2 regions of the Mycobacterium servetii genome follow, and region 2 is predicted to be linked to the other one. Evidence: predicted binding sites of a transcription regulator. Region 2 holds the regulator's gene; the other holds the start of a gene.
What was found. The regulator HspR, encoded in region 2, represses chaperone genes until heat shock. The targets are predictions, from matches to a motif close to ANNTGAGTNNNNNNNACTCANNT.
Positions count from the first base shown of each region.

Region 1: a site for HspR is predicted at 2,136-2,158, ahead of lon (endopeptidase La). Genes of this name have one in related genera too.

Region 1 covers NZ_JBGEDP010000001.1:2,986,306-2,993,609, forward strand. The annotation lists gene lon (endopeptidase La) at 1-2,121, opposite strand, end outside; gene AB8998_RS14675 (phytanoyl-CoA dioxygenase family protein) at 2,273-3,403, shown strand; gene AB8998_RS14680 (alpha-hydroxy acid oxidase) at 3,407-4,645, opposite strand; gene AB8998_RS14685 (TIGR03086 family metal-binding protein) at 4,718-5,296, shown strand; gene AB8998_RS14690 (DUF1810 domain-containing protein) at 5,316-5,753, shown strand; gene AB8998_RS14695 (alpha-amylase family protein) at 5,750-7,060, opposite strand; gene AB8998_RS14700 (alkyl hydroperoxide reductase) at 7,071-7,304, opposite strand, start outside.
Region 2 covers NZ_JBGEDP010000001.1:5,505,878-5,513,181, reverse strand. The annotation lists gene dnaK (molecular chaperone DnaK) at 115-1,977, shown strand; gene grpE (nucleotide exchange factor GrpE) at 1,974-2,612, shown strand; gene dnaJ (molecular chaperone DnaJ) at 2,659-3,837, shown strand; gene AB8998_RS26820 (heat shock protein transcriptional repressor HspR) at 3,837-4,235, shown strand; gene AB8998_RS26815 (aldose 1-epimerase) at 4,232-5,122, opposite strand; gene AB8998_RS26810 (FAD-binding oxidoreductase) at 5,146-6,300, opposite strand; gene AB8998_RS26805 (DUF3060 domain-containing protein) at 6,337-6,522, opposite strand; gene clpB (ATP-dependent chaperone ClpB) at 6,975-7,304, shown strand, end outside.

The DNA.
Region 1 (7,304 bases), 2.5 Mb from region 2:
GATCGGGAGCACCCGTCCGTTCAGGGTGACCTCGCCGGTCATGCCGACGTCGGAGCGCACCTGACGTCCGGTGGCCATCGACACCAGCGCGGTCACCATCGTGACGCCGGCAGACGGGCCGTCCTTGGGCACCGCACCGGCGGGCACATGCACGTGGATGCGCCGGTCCAGCGCCGTCGGGTCGACGCCCAGGGCCGCGGCGTGCGAGCGCACATAGGACAGCGCGATCTGCGCGGATTCCTTCATCACGTCGCCCAGCTGGCCGGTCAACTGCAACCCGGGCTCACCGTCGGTGGCGCCAGCCTCGATGTAGAGGACGTCGCCGCCCAGGCCGGTGACGGCCAGGCCGGTGGCCACGCCGGGCACCGCCGTGCGTTCGGCCGACTCGGGCGTGAACCGCGGGCGGCCCAGGTAGTCAACGAGATCCGGCTCGTCGACGGTGGTCGGCTCGGCGTTGTCCGCCAGCTTCGTCGCCACCTTGCGCAGCGCCTTGGCCAGCAGCCGTTCGAACTGCCGCACCCCCGGTTCGCGGGTGTAGTCGGCGGCGATCTTGCGCAGCGCGGCGTCGGTGACGGTCACCTCGTCGTCGCTCAGCGCCGCCCGTTCCCGCTGCCGGGGCAGCAGGTAGTCGCGCGCGATGGCCACCTTGTCGTCCTCGGTGTAGCCGTCGATCTCCACCAGTTCCATGCGGTCCAGCAGCGCCGACGGGACGTTCTCGATCACGTTGGCGGTGGCCAGGAACACGACGTCGGACAGGTCCAGGTCCAGATCGAGGTAGTGGTCCCGGAAGGTGTGGTTCTGCGCCGGGTCGAGGACCTCGAGCAGCGCCGCACTCGGGTCGCCGCGGTAGTCGGAGCCGACCTTGTCGATCTCGTCCAGCAGCACGACGGGATTCATCGAACCCGCCTCGCCGATGGCCCGCACGATCCGGCCCGGCAGCGCACCGACGTAGGTGCGCCGGTGTCCGCGGATCTCGGCTTCGTCGCGCACCCCGCCCAGGGCGACGCGCACGAACTTGCGGCCCAGCGCCCGCGCGACGCTCTCGCCCAGCGACGTCTTGCCGACGCCGGGCGGACCGGCCAGCACCATCACCGCGCCAGAGCCACGCCCACCGACGACCTGCAGCCCGCGCTGGGCGCGGCGCGCACGCACGGCCAGGTATTCCACGATGCGGTCCTTGACGTCGTCCAGCCCGTGATGGTCGGCGTCCAGGACCTCCCGCGCGGCCTTCAGATCCGTCAAATCCTCGGTGCGCACGTTCCACGGCAGGTCCAGCACGGTGTCCAGCCAGGTGCGGATCCAGCCGCTCTCCGGGCTCTGGTCGCTGGAGCGTTCCAGCTTGCCGACCTCGCGCAGCGCGGCCTCGCGCACCTTGTCGGGCAGGTCGGCGGCCTCCACCCGGGCTCGGTAGTCATCCGAACCGTCCGGCTCGTCCTCGCCCAGCTCCTTGCGGATCGCCGCGAGCTGCTGGCGCAGCAAAAACTCCTTCTGCGTCTTCTCCATCCCCTCGCGCACGTCCTCGGCGATCTTGTCGCTGACCTCGACCTCGGCCAGGTGCGTGCTCGTCCAGTCGATCAGGACGCGCAGCCGCTCGGCAACGTCCACGGTTTCCAGCAGCTGCCGCTTCTGCGCGGCGCTCAGGTAGGACGCGTAGCCGGAGGTGTCGGCCAGCGCCGAGGGGTCGGTCAGGCCGTTGACGTAGTCGACGATCTCCCAGGCCTCGCGCCGCTGCAGCATGGCCAGCAGCAGCTTGCGGTATTCCGCCGCCAGCGCCTTGGCCTCGTCGGTGATCTCCGTGTCGGTGACCTCGGTCACCTCGACCCACAACGCGGGGCCGGGCCCGGAGGCCCCCGCCCCGATCTGGGTGCGGCGCTCACCGCGCACGACGGCGGCGGTGCCGCCGCCCGCGATGCGGCCGACCTGCAGGATCTTCGCGATCACCCCGTGCGAGGGGTACCGGTCCTCGAGCCGGGGGGCGATCAGGAGCTGCCCCGACTCGCTGGCCTGGGCGGCGTCGATCGCCGCGCGCGCGGCCTCGTCGAGCGCGATCGGCACCACCATTCCCGGCAGGACGATCGTGTCGGTGACGAACAGCACCGGAACTGACATGGCGTCGGCCATCAAATCCTCCAAAAACTTGAGTTCGATGCGCTCAACCCCGCTGGCCGCCGGTTTGTTCCCGGCGGGTGCCTTTGCGGCCGCCGGGACACCGCTCACCGCCCGCGCCCGGGCAGGGGTGTGCGGGAGGACCGCTGAGCCGCATAATCGGCCAGTGGCACTGGCACGTCTCGCCCCCTCGTCGCTCGATCCGGAGATCCTCGAGTCCGCGGCCAGGGATCTCGCGCCGACTGGCGCGATCACGTTTCTCGTCGGCGGGGACGCCGTCACCTACACCGTCGACGGGCCGACGATCCGCGTCGACGACGGGCGGGCCACCGGCGACACGGTCGTGCGCCTGTCCCGGCAAACCTGGGACGACATGACCGGCCAGGTCCGCACGATCATGAATCTGTTGCTCAGCGACGACCTGGCCTTCGACCGGGGCGGATTCGAGCAGCTGGCCGACTGGGACCCGGTGCTGCGCTACCTGCACGCAGGCATCCCGCCCTACGATCCGGCGCGAACAGACCTCGAAGGGCGTGACCCGTTCGCCGCGTACACCCTCGACGCGCAGGACGCCGAACTGGCCGCGCAGCTGCGCACCATGGGTTACCTGCACGTCAAGGGCGTCTTCACCGGCGCGGAGATGGAGGCCGCCAACCGCGAGGTCGACGGCCTCGCCGCGTCCGCCCGTCCCGGGGACGACCTGTCGTGGTGGGTCACCGGCGAGGACGGCGACGGCGTCCCGTGCCGGCTGGTGTACGCGACGCTGCGGTCGCCGGTTCTCGCGATGCTCGAAGCCGATCCGCGGGTGCGCAGGCTGGGCACCCTGCTCGACCCCGCGCTGCGCGCCGCGCCCGACCGGATGGAGGGCAGCGCGGTGCTGCTCAAGGTGCCGGGCAACACCGGCGGACTGTCCAACATCCCGTGGCACCAGGACTGCGGGATGGGCGGGCACGCCATCATGTGTCCCGCGGTCAGCGTCGGGATCCAGCTCACCGGCTCGGACGCCTTGACCGGCAACCTGCAGGTGCTGCCCGGCAGCCACGGCCAGGCCATCCACTACCGCTGGCAACAGCGGCTCGAAGGGGTGCCGGTGGTGAGCATCGACACGGCCCCCGGCGACGTCACCGTGCACGTGCAGGACCTCATGCACGCCTCGCCGCGGCCAACCGGCGCCGGCGGGCGTCGCACCATGTACGTCACGCACTACCCGCCGGCGCTCTGGGAGCACGTCGGGCCGGGCCAGGCCTACAACGACCTGGTGCGCAACCGCACCGAACAGATCGCTCGCCTGCGGTAGCCTTCACGACGCGACGGGCCCCAGCCGCCGCAGTTGCGTCACGTGCCGGGGCGAAAGCTCCTCGAGACAGGTGACTCCGAGCAGGCGCATCGTGCGCAGCACCCCTTCTTCGAGGATCTGTATCGCGCGGGCCACGCCGGCCTCGCCGCCGGCCATCAGGCCGTAGAGGTAGGCCCGCCCCACCAGGGTGCACCGCGCCCCCAGCGCGATCGCGGCCACGATGTCGGCGCCGGCCATGATGCCGGTGTCCACCAGGATCTCGGCGTCCTTGCCGAACTCGCGCGCCACCGCGGGCAGCAGGTGGAAGGGCACCGGCGCGCGATCCAGTTGCCGGCCACCGTGATTGGACAACACCATGCCGTCGACGCCGCGCTCGACCACGGCGCGCGCGTCGTCGAGCGTCTGGATCCCCTTGACGACGAGCTTGCCGGGCCACCGGGCCTTGATCCACTCGAGGTCGTCGAAGGTGAGGCTGGGATCGAACATCGTGCTCAGGTACTCACCGACAGTGCCCGGCCAGCGATCCAGCGACGCGAACGCCAGCGGCTCGGTGGTCAACAGGTCGAACCACCATCTCGGGTGCGGCACCGCGTCGAGCACGGTCCGTAGCGTCAGGGTCGGCGGGATCGTCATCCCGTTGCGGTTGTCGCGCAGCCGTGCGCCCGCGGCCGGGACGTCGACCGTGACCAGCAGCGTGTCGAAACCGGCGTCGGCCGCGCGCTGCACCAGCGCCATCGAGCGGTCGCGGTCGCGCCACATGTAGAGCTGAAACCACTTGCGGCCCAGCGGCGCAGCGGCCACCAGGTCTTCGATCGCGCAGGTACCCAGGGTGGACAGCGAGAACGGGATCCCGGCCCGAGCCGCCGCCCGCGCCCCGGCGATCTCACCCTCGGTGTGCATCAGCCGGGTGAACCCCGTCGGCGCGATCCCGAACGGCAGGGCCACCGGCCGGCCCAGGACGTCCCGGCCCGCCGTCACGTTGCTGACATCCCGCAGGATGGTCGGGTGGAACTCGATGTCGCGGAACGCTTGTCGCGCACGCTGGATCGACAGCTCCTCCTCGGCGGCGCCGTCGGTGTAGTCGAACGCCGCCCGCGGGGTGCGGCGTGCGGCGAGGCGGCGCAGGTCTTCGATGGTGTAGGCGGCCTCGAGGCGGCGCCTGGTGCGGTCGAACTCGGGCCGCTTGAACTTGATCAGCGGCGCCAGGTCGCGGACCCTGGGCACCCGTCGCTTGACCGCCATGCCTACCAGTGTGCAACCGGCCGCCCGGGCGTGACGCCGGCCACCCCAACCCCCGCGACTACCATGCGCGTCATGAGTGCTACGACCGCGCGGATCGGCACGATGGCAAGCGAGGCGATCGACCTGCTGATCGGCGCGGTCGAACGGATTCCGCCCGAAAGCTGGGACCGTCCGTCCAACTTGGCGGGCTGGAGCCTGCGGGAACTGGTCGGGCACGCCACCGGCAGCGCGGCGAAGATCGTCGCCCACCTCGAGGGCGGGGAAGTGAGCCGCGGCCCCTCGGAGCCGGCCGACTGGGTCTGCGGGGACCCGCCGGCGCGACTGCGCGAGCTGGCGGCCCGGATGCGCGACGAACTGCCGCGCGCCGGCTGGGAGGCGCCACGCCCCTCGCCCGAGGGACAGGTTCCGCTGCACCGGGCGCTGGTCTACCCCGTGTCGGACCTGGCACTGCACAGCTGGGACGTGGACCGCTCCCAGGGCCGACTCGTGGAGTTGCCCGAGGACCTGCTGACGCTGTGCCGCGAGCTGGTGGAGGCGCTGCCCGAGCAGGCGCTGCGCCGCCCTGGCGGGTTCGGGCCGGCTCGACCCGCCCCGCCGGGAGCGACGCCGACCGCCCGGCTCATGGCCTTCCTCGGGCGTGCGGTCGACTGAGCAAGGCATTCTGTCACCCATGGAATCAGCACCCGACCCCTACGACCTCAAACGCTTCCTCAAGGCGCAGGCCCCCGTCTACCACGCCGTCATCGAGGAGTTACGCGAGGGACGCAAGCGAACCCACTGGATGTGGTTCGTCTTTCCCCAGTTGCGCGGCCTGGGCAGCAGCGAGATGGCGCAGCGCTACGGGATCTCCTCGCTGGGGGAGGCACGCGCTTACCTACGCCACTACCGACTCGGCGCACGACTGCGCGAGTGCACGCAATTGGTCAACCAGGTCCAGGGCCGTTCGGCAACCGAAATCTTCGGGTCGCCCGACGACCTCAAGTTGTGTTCTTCGATGACGCTGTTCGCCGCCGCCACCGACGACAACGAGGACTTCGTCGCGCTGCTCGACAAGTACTACGACGGTCGGCGGGATCAGTCGACTCTGGAACGACTGGGCTCCGTCTAGGCGCGGCTCAGGATCCGCCACCCGTGCGGCTCGACCACCACCTCGTCGACGATCTCCTGCGGCGGCGCCGACGAGCCCGCCTCCACACGCGCGCGTCCGGCGCCCAGTTCGTCCGCCGCCAGGCTCAGCGGCTCGTCGTCGAGGTTGAGCGCGACCAGCAAAGCGTGCTCACCGCTGCGCGTCTCGTAGACGTAGTGCAGGTTCGACAGCCGCACCGCGCTCGTCGACGCCGCGTGCAGCCACGGGTGGCGGCGTCGCAGACCGAGCAGATATTGGTGCAGGCCCCACACCTCGGCGCCGAAGGCATCCAACGGCACTGGGGGAGAGCCGAACTCGGGACGCACCGCGTCGTCACCGCCGAACCGCTCCTCCTTTACGCCGCGGAAACCCAGCTCGTCGCCGGCGTACACGCTGGGCACGCCGCCGATGGTGAGCAGCACCACCAGCGCGTGAGCCAGATGCTCGCGCCGCTCGATCCGGCTGGAGATGCGCGTGACGTCGTGGTTGCCGACGAACGTCAGCGGGGGGAAGCGGGCCAGGAACTCGTTGTGCCGCTGCAGCGCCCAGTCCAGCTCGAAGAAGTTGCCGTCGTTGAGGCTGCTCCAGATCGCCTTCCACAGCTCGTACTGGGTGGCCGAGTCGAACCCGGCCTCCTCGACCATCGCGGCGTAGTCGCCGTGGATGAGCTCCCCGACGAACCACGCGTCGGGGTGGCGTTCGCGCACGCGAGGCAGGGTAGCGGCCCAGAAGCGTTGCGGCACGGCGTATGCCGCGTCGAGCCGCCAGCCGTCCGCGCCCCGGCCCAGCCAGTGGGCCATCACGGCGGCGGTGTAGTCGACCACCTCGGGGTTGTCGTGGTTGAGGGTGACGAGCCCGGAGTGACCCTCGAAAGTGTGGAAGCGGCCCGGACGGCCGCGGAACCAGCGCGCCGCGGCGTCGTCGTGCTGGGCCTCGCGATACTTCGGGAAGTCCACACCCACGTGGTTGAACACGCCGTCGAGCAGCACCCGCAGGCCGCGGCGATGTGCTTCGGCGACAACGTAATCGAAGTCGGCGTCGTCCCCGAGCCGCGGATCGATGCGGTAATGGTCGGTGGTGTCGTACCCGTGGGTGCGCGAGGCGAAGATCGGCCCCAGCGCCACCCCCGACGCCCCCAGTGCGATGGCGTGGTCGAACCAGTCGACGAGCCGCCGCAGCCGGTGTTGATCCGGCTGCGGCGGCTCACCTGACGTGGGGAACGCGCCGACGAAACCCAGCGGGTAGACCTGCCACCAGATCGCGTGGCCCACCCAGGCGGGTCTCCTCACGAGACCACGATCAGCCGACACCGGCCAGTGTCTCGGCGACGATGATCGCCTGCGCCACACCGGAGATGATCGCGGCCACCTTCAACGCCTCCTGGATGGCCTCCCGGCCCAGCCCCGCCTCGCGCAGCGTGTGCTCATGGGAGGCAACGCAATCCGGGCAGCCGTTGATCGTCGACACCGCGAAGCACCACAGCTCGAAGTTCGCCTTCGCCACGCCGGGATTGGCGATGATGTTCATCCGCAA
Region 2 (7,304 bases):
GACAACTTGAGTGCATCCGACTCAATCCTAGGTTGACACCACCGCTTCGCGAGGAGCAGGCTTGAGCGGGGGGCACTCAGCAGTAAGACGCTCGACTACTCAGGAGGAATCACTATGGCTCGTGCGGTCGGCATCGACCTCGGGACCACCAACTCCGTCGTCGCGGTTCTCGAGGGTGGCGACCCCGTCGTCGTCGTCAACTCCGAGGGCTCGCGGACCACGCCGTCCATCGTCGCGTTCGCGCGCAACGGCGAGGTGCTGGTGGGCCAGCCCGCCAAGAACCAGGCGGTGACCAACGTCGACCGCACCGTGCGCTCGGTCAAGCGGCACATGGGCACCGACTGGTCCATCGAGATCGACGACAAGAAGTACACCCCGCAGGAGATCAGCGCCCGCGTGCTGATGAAGCTGAAGCGCGACGCCGAGGCCTACCTCGGTGAGGACATCACCGACGCGGTCATCACCGTGCCCGCCTACTTCAACGACGCCCAGCGTCAGGCCACCAAGGAGGCCGGCCAGATCGCCGGCCTGAACGTGCTGCGCATCGTCAACGAGCCGACCGCGGCCGCGCTGGCCTACGGCCTGGACAAGGGCGAGAAGGAACAGACCATCCTCGTCTTCGACCTGGGCGGCGGCACCTTCGACGTCTCGCTGCTCGAGATCGGCGAGGGCGTGGTCGAGGTCCGCGCCACCAGCGGTGACAACCACCTCGGTGGCGACGACTGGGACCAGCGCGTCGTCGACTGGCTGGTGGAGAAGTTCAAGGCCAGCAGCGGCATCGACCTGACCAAGGACAAGATGGCGATGCAGCGGCTGCGCGAGGCCGCCGAGAAGGCAAAAATTGAGCTCAGCTCGAGTCAATCGACCTCGATCAACCTGCCCTACATCACCGTCGACGCGGACAAGAACCCGCTGTTCCTCGACGAGCAGCTGACCCGCGCCGAGTTCCAGCGCATCACCCAGGACCTGCTGGACCGCACCCGTCAGCCGTTCCAGTCGGTGATCAAGGACGCCGGTATCTCGGTGTCCGAGATCGACCACGTGGTGCTGGTGGGTGGTTCCACCCGCATGCCCGCGGTGACCGACCTGGTCAAGGAACTCACCGGCGGCAAGGAGCCCAACAAGGGCGTCAACCCCGATGAAGTTGTAGCGGTGGGAGCGGCTCTTCAGGCTGGAGTTTTGAAGGGCGAGGTCAAAGACGTTCTGCTGCTTGACGTCACGCCGCTGAGCCTGGGCATCGAGACCAAGGGTGGCGTGATGACCAAGCTCATCGAGCGCAACACGACGATCCCGACCAAGCGGTCGGAGACGTTCACCACTGCCGACGACAACCAGCCGTCGGTGCAGATCCAGGTGTACCAGGGCGAGCGTGAGATCGCCGCGCACAACAAGCTGCTGGGCTCCTTCGAGCTGACCGGCATCCCGCCGGCCCCGCGCGGGGTCCCGCAGATCGAGGTCACCTTCGACATCGACGCCAACGGCATCGTGCACGTCACCGCCAAGGACAAGGGCACCGGCAAGGAGAACACGATCAAGATCCAGGAGGGCTCCGGCCTGTCCAAGGAGGAGATCGACCGGATGATCAAGGACGCCGAGGCCCACGCCGAGGAGGACCGCAAGCGCCGCGAGGAGGCCGACGTCCGCAACCAGGCCGAGACGCTGGTCTACCAGACGGAGAAGTTCGTCAACGAGCAGAAAGAGGCCTCTGGAGACGAAGGGGCCGGCTCGAAGGTTCCCGAGGAGACGCTGAGCAAGGTCGAGGCCGCCGTGGCCGACGCCAAGACGGCGCTCGCCGGCACCGACATCTCCGCGATCAAGTCGGCGATGGAGAAGCTGGGCCAGGAGTCCCAGGCGCTAGGGCAGGCGATCTACGAGGCCACCCAGGCCGCGGGAGGCGCCGAGGCGGGCGGCCCGTCCGGTTCGACCGACGACGTCGTGGACGCGGAGGTCGTCGACGACGACCGGGAGTCCAAGTGAGCGACGGAAACCAAAAAGCTGAAGGCAACCAGGAACAGGTAACGGTCACCGACAAACGCCGCATCGATCCCGAGACCGGCGAAGTCCGGCACACCTCTCCCGGCGCGGCAGCGCCGGGAGAGGTGCCAGCTGCCGGCTCACCGGGCGGGTCCGGCGAGGCGGAGACCAGGGTAGCCGAGCTGACCGCCGACCTGCAGCGCGTGCAGGCCGATTTCGCCAACTACCGCAAGCGGGCGCAGCGTGACCAGCAGGCCGCCGCGGACCGGGCCAAGGCCGGCGTCGTCAACGAACTGCTGGGCGTGCTGGACGATCTCGATCGGGCGCGCAAGCACGGCGACCTGGACTCCGGGCCGTTGAAGTCGGTGGCCGACAAGCTGCTGAGCGCGCTGACCGGGCTGGGCCTGACGGCGTTCGGTGCCGAGGGCGAGGACTTCGACCCGGTGCTGCACGAGGCCGTGCAGCACGAGGGAGACGGTGCCGACGGCGCCAAGCCGGTCATCGGCACGGTCATGCGTCAGGGCTACCGGCTCGGCGACCAGGTACTGCGGCACGCGCTGGTCGCGGTCGTCGACACGGTCGAGTCCGGCGAAACCGGGCGGGACACCGACGATAACGGCCCCGGCTCCGGTGACTAGAACGCACAATCAGCACACAACGATCGGTGAGAGGAGGTGACGCGGCATGGCCCAGCGTGAGTGGGTCGAAAAGGACTTCTACAAGGAGCTTGGCGTCTCCTCTGATGCCAGTCCCGAAGAGATCAAGCGCGCCTACCGCAAGCTGGCGCGCGACCTGCACCCGGACGCGAATCCCGACAACCCCGCCGCCGGTGAACGCTTCAAGGCGGTGTCGGAGGCCCACAACGTGTTGTCGGACCCCGCCAAGCGCAAGGAGTACGACGAGACGCGGCGGCTGTTCGCCGGCGGCGGGTTCGGCGGGCGCAGGTTCGATGCCGGCGACTTCGGCGGCTTCGGTGCGGGCGGCGACGGTGTCGAGTTCAACCTGAACGACCTGTTCGATGCCGCGGGCCGTAGCGGCGGCGCCACCATTGGCGACCTGTTCGGTGGCCTGTTCGGTCGCGGCGCCGCGGCCCGGCCCAGCCGGCCGCGGCGCGGCAACGACCTGGAGACCGAGACGGAGCTGGACTTCGTCGAGGCCACCAAGGGCGTCGCGATGCCGCTGCGGCTGACCAGCCCGGCGCCGTGCACCAACTGCCACGGCAGCGGAGCGCGGCCGGGCACCAGCCCGAAGGTATGCCCGTCCTGCAATGGGTCGGGCGTGATCAACCGCAACCAGGGGGCGTTCGGTTTCTCCGAACCCTGCACCGACTGCCGGGGCAGCGGCTCGATCATCGAGCACCCGTGCGACGAGTGCAAAGGCACCGGGGTCACCACCCGCACCCGCACGATCAACGTCCGAATCCCGCCCGGGGTCGAGGACGGCCAGCGGATCAGGCTGCCCGGGCAGGGCGAGGCCGGGCTGCGCGGTGCCCCCTCGGGGGACCTGTACGTCACCGTGCACGTGCGCCCGGACAAGGTCTTCGGCCGCGACGGCGATGACCTGACGGTGACCGTCCCGGTCAGCTTCGCCGAATTAGCCTTGGGCTCGACGCTTTCAGTGCCCACGCTCGACGGCAAGGTCGGCGTGCGGGTGCCCAAGGGCACGGCCGACGGACGCATCCTGCGGGTGCGTGGCCGGGGCGTGCCAAAGCGCAGCGGCGGCAACGGGGACCTGCTGGTCACCGTGAAGGTGGCCGTGCCCCCGAACCTGGAGGGCGACGCCCAGGCGGCGCTGGAGGCCTACGCGGCCGCCGAGCGCGCCAGCGGCTTCAACCCGCGGGCCGGATGGGCGGGTAACCGCTGATGGCCGCGAATTCGAGGAACTCCGACCGGGAGTCGCGGACGTTCCTGATCTCGGTGGCCGCCGAGCTGGCCGGCATGCACGCGCAGACCCTGCGGACCTACGACCGCATGGGGCTGGTCCGGCCGCGCCGCACTCCCGGCGGGGGACGCCGTTATTCGGAGCGCGACGTGGATCTGCTGCGTGAGGTGCAGCGGCTTTCTCAGGACGAGGGGGTCAACCTGGCCGGGATCAAGCGCATCATCGAGCTGACCAACCAGGTCCAGGTGCTGCAGGCGCGGGTAAAGGAGTTGACCGACGAGCTGATGGCGTCGCGCGGCAGCCAGCGCCGCGACCTCGCGGTGCTGCCCAAGAGCACCGCGCTGGTGGTCTGGCAGCCCCGCAAACCCGGGAACCGTTAGGCGCGGATCGAGAACCGGGCCTGCGCCGGCTCGCCCGGTCGCGCGCACCGGTAGCCGCCGCGGCGCAGCGCGTCGGTCGGTGCGGTCATCGGCTCGAAGCACACCAGGTCTTCGGCGGGTGGGGCGAAGATTTGCGTGGCCGGATACCCACGCTCGAAGTGGACCTCCAGGCGGCGCCCGCCGCCGGACACCGCGAACACCGCGCCCTCGGGTACCTGATCGTAGGCGTCGTCAAAACCCTTGTCGGCCAACAAAATTTCCTGCTCCGGCTGGGTTTCCGTTGAGCCGGTGGGCAATCCGCGATCATCGAGGGCCAGGTGCCGCAGCGGCGGTGTCCGGATCGTCCATTCGGCGCGCGGCACCCCGGGCAGCTGCAGGTAGGGGTGGAAGCCGAAACACAGTGGGACCGGGGTGTCGCCGGTCGCGGTGACCGTGGTGGTCACCGTCAGCGTGCGCCCGGCCAGCCGCGCCGACACCGTCAGCACGTGCGGATACGGGAATCCGGCCAGCAGCCGCGGGTCGGCGCCGAAGTCGGCCTCGGCGGTCAGCTCGTCGCCCGATTCCGCCGTCACCCGCCAGCCCGGATAGGCGGCCATGGTGCCGTGGATGGGCAGCCCGTTGGGGTCGGCGCGCACACCGTTCTCCCCCGGCGTCAGCCGCACCGTCGCGCCCTCGGCGGTGTAGGTGTCGGCGCCCAACCGGTTCGCCCACGGGTACAGGATTGGGATGCCCATCGTCTTGCCGGCCTCGACGTAGGCGGTCAGGCCGCGCCGCTGGCCGAGCAGCTCCACCCCGTCGTCGGTCAGCGAGGTGCCGAGCATGCCGGCTCCCGGCACGAACCGGGCGGCGAGCGGCGAGGACGGGTCGCGCAGTGTGACGGTGTGCATGCCCTACCTCCGTCGACCTCGACTCACCCGGATAGTGGGTCGTGCTGGATGCGTTCCGGCGGAGCGCCTTTGGCGATCAGGGCGGCCCTAGTGGCCCGCACCATGTCCGGTCCCCCGCAGATCAGGATCTGCCGGTCGCCCCAACCACCGTATCTGGTCACCACGTCGGGCAGCCGGCCCGTCTGATGCACGTGCAGGCCGCGGGGCGGGGTGCAGTCGGGATAGTCGGCGGCCCAGGGCGGGTCGGTGCCGTATTCCGACACCGGCGAGACCGACAGCCACGGATTGTGCGCGGCGACCTGCCACAGGGTGGGCAGGTCGTAGAGCTCGCAGCGGTAGCGGGCCCCGAAGAACAGGTGCACCCGCGGGTTGTCGGCGTAGCGGCCGAGGTCCAGGATCAGCGCGCGCAGCGGCGCCAGGCCGGTGCCGCCGGCCACCATCAGCACGTCGCCGCCGTCCCGGTCGACGTGCAACCCGCCGTGCGGACTCGACAGCCGCCACCGGTCGCCGGGCCGGGTCTCGGCGACGACCGCGGTGCTGACCAGGCCGCCGGGGACTACCCGGACATGGAACTCGATCAGGCCGTCCGGGTCGGCCGGGATGGCCGGGCTCAGGTATCGCCAGCGGCGCGGGCACTGCGGGACCTGGGCGGTGACGTACTGGCCGGGGTGGTAGTCCATCGGGCGGTCCAGCCGCAGCCGCACGACCGCCAGGTCGCGGGAGGCCCGGATGTGCTCGACGACCGTTCCGTCCCACCAGGCGGGCCCCTCCTCGGCGTCGGCGGCACCGCTCATCACCCCGGTGATCAGGTTCAGCGACTGACGCGCTGCCTCCGCGACGGGCCCGGTCCAGGTCTCGCCCAGGTGGTCGCGCAGCGTGTCGTGCAGTGCCCGGCGCAGCGTCGCGTAGTGCGGCGCGGTGACGCCGTACTTGCGGTGGTCGCGACCGAGCTGGGCGAGGAAGGCCACCGGCTCTTCGGCGCGCCGCTCGACCAGCTCGCCGTAGACCCAGCGCAACGCCTGGGCGAAAGCGGCCCGCTGGCCGGCCATTTCGGCCGGGAACAGGTCGCGCACCGAGGTGTCGAGGGCGAACCAGTGCGTGTAGAACCGGTGGACGAGCCCGTCCTGCGCGATGGCGTCGCGCAGGACCCGCAACGCGTCGGGGTCCTCCAGGCTCACGGAGCCGAATTCTAGGCGCGCCGCGCTGCGCCGGCCTCAGCCCTGCGGGACGGTGTTGGCGGTGCCGGCGTCGACGACCTCGGGCGCGCCCCGGTGGTAGGTCACCCGGTCGCCGGTTCCCGGGGTACTCACGGCGTCGGCGCTGTCGACCGTGACGCGGTTCTCGTTTCCGGAGACGTTGGGGGTTGCGCAGTGGCCGGTGACCGTGATCGCGTTCGTCACCCCTCTCACCGACAGGTATCCGTCGTTGCAGGGGATCGTCTTGCGCGTGCCGGTGCCGCTGAGCTGTAACGTGCCCGCCCGGGGGACGGTCGCCGCGCGGCCCCACTTGAGCGAGGCGGACCCGCGCCTCCCACAGTTGCCTGCCGTAGACCCCCGCCAGGGTCAGCACCGCCACGACGGTGAACGCCTCGGGCAGCTCGATCCACAGCGCGACCGGTGCGACCGCGACCACGAACAGCGTCCACACGTAACCACCACCGGGACGGCAGTCCGGCCAGCCGGCCTTGGGAATGCGCCGCAGGGTGGGCGAGAGCCGCTGCTCGGGTTCGGCGGCGAATCCATCGACGAAACGTGCCACAATATTTAGACTTGAGCGGAACAGACTCAACCTTGACGGCGTTAGATAACGCGACAAGCATTTTGACCCGTAACCCGACCCGAACGGAGGCGTCGTGGACTCTTTCAACCCGACCACCAAGACCCAGGCGGCACTGACCTCGGCGCTGCAGGCGGCCTCGTCCGCAGGCAACCCCGAGATCCGGCCCGCCCACCTGCTGATGGCCCTGCTGACGCAGGCGGACGGGATCGCCGCGCCGCTGCTGGAGGCGGTCGGTGTCGAGCCGGCGACCATCCGCACCGAGGCCCAGCGGCTGCTGGACCGGCTGCCGCAGGCCAGCGGCGCCAGCGCCCAGCCGCAGCTGTCCCGCGAATCGCTGGCGGCCATCACCACCGCCCAGCACCTGGCCACCGAGATGGACGACGAGTACGTCTCCACCGAGCAC